DNA from 2 places in the Variovorax sp. RTB1 genome. Region 1 is predicted to be linked to the other one. Evidence: predicted binding sites of a transcription regulator. Region 1 holds the regulator's gene; the other holds the start of a gene.

What was found. The regulator NrdR, encoded in region 1, represses ribonucleotide reductase genes. The targets are predictions, from matches to a motif close to CACNANATNTNGTG.
Region 2: the regulator NrdR is predicted to act here: its motif matches at 1,490-1,503, upstream of QN397_RS02870 (ribonucleoside-diphosphate reductase subunit alpha).

Annotation. Positions count from the first base shown of each region.
Region 1 covers NZ_JASJXG010000053.1:3,561-5,956, reverse strand. The annotation lists gene glyA (serine hydroxymethyltransferase) at 1-625, shown strand, start outside; gene nrdR (transcriptional regulator NrdR) at 645-1,088, shown strand; gene QN397_RS22860 (GspH/FimT family pseudopilin) at 1,285-1,860, shown strand; gene pilV (type IV pilus modification protein PilV) at 1,848-2,390, shown strand.
Region 2 covers NZ_JASJXG010000003.1:51,062-53,457, forward strand. The annotation lists gene QN397_RS02860 (sigma-54 dependent transcriptional regulator) at 1-661, shown strand, start outside; gene ampD (1,6-anhydro-N-acetylmuramyl-L-alanine amidase AmpD) at 654-1,280, shown strand; gene QN397_RS02870 (ribonucleoside-diphosphate reductase subunit alpha) at 1,627-2,396, shown strand, end outside.

The DNA of each region.
Region 1 (2,396 bases):
GGTCGCAGCGGGCGTGTACCCCAACCCGGTCCCCTTCGCGGATGTCGTTACCTCGACGACGCACAAAAGCCTGCGCGGCCCGCGCGGCGGCATCATCCTGATGAAGTCGCAGCATGAAAAAGCCATTAACAGCGCGATCTTCCCTGGCTTGCAAGGCGGTCCACTGATGCACGTGATCGCAGCCAAGGCCGTTGCCTTCAAGGAAGCCATGACGCCCGAGTTCAAGGCTTACCAGCAGCAGGTCGTGAAAAACGCGCAGATCGTCGCCGAAACGCTAACCGAACGCGGCTTGCGCATCGTGAGCGGCCGCACCGAAAGCCACGTCATGCTGGTCGACCTGCGCGCCAAGGGAATCACCGGCAAGGAAGCCGAAGCGGTACTCGGCAGCGCGCATATGACGATCAATAAGAACGCCATTCCCAACGACCCTGAAAAGCCCATGGTGACCAGCGGCGTTCGCATCGGCACGCCGGCCATGACGACGCGCGGCTTCAAGGACGAAGAGGCGCGCCAGACAGCCCATCTGATCGCCGACGTGCTCGAAAACCCACGCGATGAAGCGAACATCGACGCGGTACGCGTCAAGGTGCATGCGTTGACCAGCCGCTTCCCGGTCTACAGCTGAACATGCGCACGGTGACCGCATGAAATGCCCTTTTTGCGGTCACCTCGAAACGCAGGTCGTCGAGACCCGTGTTTCAGAAGATGCGGACTTTGTGCGCAGGCGCCGTCAGTGCGCCGACTGCGACAAGCGCTTCACCACCTACGAGCGGCCGGAGGTCAACTTTCCTGCGGTCGTCAAAAAAGACGGCAGCCGTGCCGACTTCGATTCGCGCAAGGTTCGTGCGTCGATGGTGTTGGCGCTGCGCAAGCGACCAGTGAGCATCGAGCAAATCGACAGTGCCCTTATGCGCATCGAGCAAAAGCTGCTGTCCAGCGGGTTGCGGGAGATCGACTCGGCCAAGGTCGGCGAACTGGTCATGCGCGAACTCAAGCGGCTCGACAAGGTTGCTTACGTCCGCTTCGCGTCGGTGTATCGGAGCTTTGAAGACGTGGATGAATTCAGGCAGTTGCTGCGCGACATTTAGTGGCGCATCTGTAGCGCATCAGTAGCGCATCGACGTTACCAAACGTCGTTTTCTTCTGCCAACTTCGTCAATTCGAGTTTGCAAAGATTCTAAAAGGTCGCATCTGCATCGAACCAGCCCGATCGTCCATCTAGATTGACCGGCGAGGCATTTTTGCCTCCTTCTTTCGTGTAACGGCCCGTAGCATGCGGGCCCTATGCGACGCATATCCTTACTCACCGCCTATTCGTCAAAGTCGACTCACCTCGTCTCTGGCTTCACGGCCATCGAGTTGATGGTTGTCGTGTCGATCGCCGGAATACTGGCCGCGCTCGCCGCGCCGAGCTTCCGTAGCGTCATCGAAAACTACCGCGTCCGACGCGCTACCGAAGACCTCGTCTCCACCATCTACCTGGCGCGCGCGGAAGGCATCAAACGCGGTGGCGGCGTTGTGCTTCGCAAGGCTGGCGCAGCGAATTGCAGCGGCGCGACTCAAATCGAGCAGTGGGATTGCGGCTGGTTCGTCTTTGTGGACTCGAACGGCAACAAGCTCATCGACCCGGGTGAAGAAACGATTCAGACCGCGCCCGCGGCGACGGGCGTCTCCATCACCTTCACTTTGCACAACGCGCTGGCCTCTGTCGACCGCTGGGGACAGTTCAGCGGTGCCGGCGCGTTCGGCTTTATCGTGCGGCCCTCTGGCAACACATCGGCCGCCAGTACAACGGCGCTGTGCATGAGCAGCGGCGGTCGTCTGGCAACACGCAAAGGGGTGACCTCATGCCAGGCCTGAAACGACAAAGCGGCGTCTCGCTCATCGAATCGCTGGTCGCGACGACGATTCTGGCGATCGGCAGCCTTGGGCTGCTCACCGTCCAGATCCGCACCTTGGCCGAAACGCAGACCAGCGTGCACCGGGCCCAGGCCGTTCGCGCCATCGAGGATCTGGCAGAGCGCATCAAGGCCAACCCGGACGGCTTCGGCCAGCTCCGCATTGGCGCATACGCAAGCCCATGGGACGTGACACCCATCGCTGCGTCGGATGCCTGCGATGTCAACGCATGCAGTCCGGCTGAGCTGGCCCGATCGGACATCGCCCAGTGGCGAAAAACGATCGCCCGCACCTTGCCACTGGGACAAGCCAAAGTCTTCACCGATGAATCGGTTGCCGCTGCCGACCGACGTCAGCTGGGTGTAATGGTGGGTTGGCGCGCGAACGAGCGGACGGGCGATGGTGTCTCGCCGTTCGATCTGAAAGTAGATGCTGCGGGTGTCGCTTGTCCCGAGGGACTCATCTGCCATCTCGTCTATGTGCAGCCTTGAATTTCC
Region 2 (2,396 bases), on a different contig from region 1:
GAGCCGATTTAGGCAAGACCTTTTCTATCGGCTCAACGTGATCGAGATCGCGGTGCCTGCGCTGCGCGAGCGGCGCGAAGATCTGCCGGCGCTGTGCACCGCGCTGCTCGAACGCATCGCGCACGAAGCTGGCATGCCGGTGCCGACGCTGTCTGCCGACGTGCTACGCCGGCTCGCGCTGCATCCACTGAACGGCAACGTGCGCGAGCTTGAAAACCTGTTGCACCGCGCCGTCGCGTTGAACGATGGCGATGAGCTGCATCTGGATCTGATGGGGTCTGATTCCGGACTGGCGAGCCTGGCTTCGATGACGAGTTCTGCGGCTTCGGGCATGGTCGATGTGGCGAACGATGCAGCAGGTGGTGCGCGCGTGGCGAGCACCGCTGATCTGCACGACGCCCCCATCGGCTCGAACAGCGCGACATCGATGCCGCAGGAAGCGAAGGCGCCGCCGCCTGCAGTGCCGTCCGACCTGCAGACCTATCTCGATCAGCAGGAGCGCGAGATCCTCGTGCGCGCGCTGCATGAAAGCGGATTCAATCGCACCGCAGCGGCGGCGCGACTCGGCTTGAGCTTGCGGCAGATCCGCTATCGCATTGCACGCCTCGGCATTGCGACACCGAACGGCGACGATGGACATGGCGTCGCCATCGATGAATGAGGGGGTTCGCGTGGATGGTGCGGGGGATGGAATCGCGAACGGCGCAGCGATGTGGAACACAGGCTGGTACCGCTTTGCCAGGCAACTGCATTCGCCGAACTTCGGCCCACGCCCTGCCGGCGCGCAGATCGATCTGATCGTGCTGCATTCGATCAGCCTGCCACCTGCGCAATACGGCGGCGACGAGGTGCAGCAGCTATTCACCAATCGCCTCGACTGGGACGCACACCCGTACTTCAAGAGCATCCGCGGCGTCGAGGTGTCGTCGCATTTTTATGTGCGGCGCGACGGCGAACTCTGGCAGTTCGTCAGTTGCGACGATCGTGCCTGGCACGCAGGTCCATCGGCATGGCGCGGCCGCACCAACTGCAACGACGATTCGATCGGCATCGAGCTCGAAGGGCTCGAAGGTGCGCTCTTCGAAGACGCGCAATACGAGACGCTTGCCGGCCTCTGCCCCGCCATCGCACAGCACTATCCGATCGCCTTCGTCGCCGGCCATGAGCACATTGCACCCGGACGCAAGCAAGACCCGGGGCCAGGCTTCGCATGGCGGCGTCTGCGCGACGCAACGGGTTGGAAAAAAGATATGTTTCCCGAGGTCGCCATCGGACCTTGATATCGCTCTGCGAACATGGCGCGCGGCGCTCTTTCGCATCGCAGCAACCATGCGGTTCGCAGGTGCAAAAGCGGTCGAAAACCGCATGGTTGCTGGGTTGGAATAACGTAGGTCAGCAACCACGCCGCATGCCCGGCATCTACGACGCCACGCACACCGCAAAGCGACAAGATGTGCAGTTTTTCACAAACATTGAAGTTCGTCGAAAACACTACATCTAGTGGTTGTAGGCCCCTCAGACCCTAGATATAGTGTGCCGTCTGGAACAAATGCCTGAATGGCTCCGGAATCGAACGCCGACCACCGATGCCCGCGTCTCCAACAAGAATTGCCAACCGAGGACCGAATGCAAACAGCCCAGAACACACCGTCCGCATCGCGCAACGCGCTATCCACCAACGGCAGCCCCAACGCCACCAGCAGCGTTCGCGACACCGCCGGATCGCCCGCCGGCAATGCGCTCGCGCACTACCAGATCATTCGCCGTAACGGCGCGGTGGTCCCGTTCGAACCGAACAAGATCGCCATCGCGATGATGAAGGCCTTTCTCGCCGTGCACGGCACGCAAGGCGCGGCGTCTGCCAGCGTGCGCGAAACCGTCGACGGCCTCACGCAAGCGGTCGTGCGCGCCATGGTGCGCTCGCGTCCAGGCGGCGGCACCTTCCACATCGAAGACGTGCAGGATTCGGTCGAACTCGGCCTGATGCGCGGCGGTCACCATGAAATCGCGCGTGCCTATGTGCTGTACCGCGAACGCCGCACGCAAGAGCGCGCCAAGCAAGGTGCGCAAGACGCGCCTGTCGCCCCGATCATCCATGTGCTCGACCGCGGCGAGCGTGTCGCGCTCGACCTGAATGAACTCAAGGGCCTGATCGAGTCCGCCTGCGAAGGTCTGGGCGACAGCATCACTGCGGCACCGATCCAGGCCGAGACGATGCGGAACCTCTACGACGGCGTGCCGCTCGACGAGGTCTACAAAGCATCGATCCTGGCAGCCCGCACGCTGATCGAAAAAGATCCGGACTACACGTTCGCCACTGCGCGCCTGCTGCTGCACACGATCTTCAAGGAAATTCTCGGCCGCGAAGTGATGCCAGTCGAGCGCTCGCAAGCCTA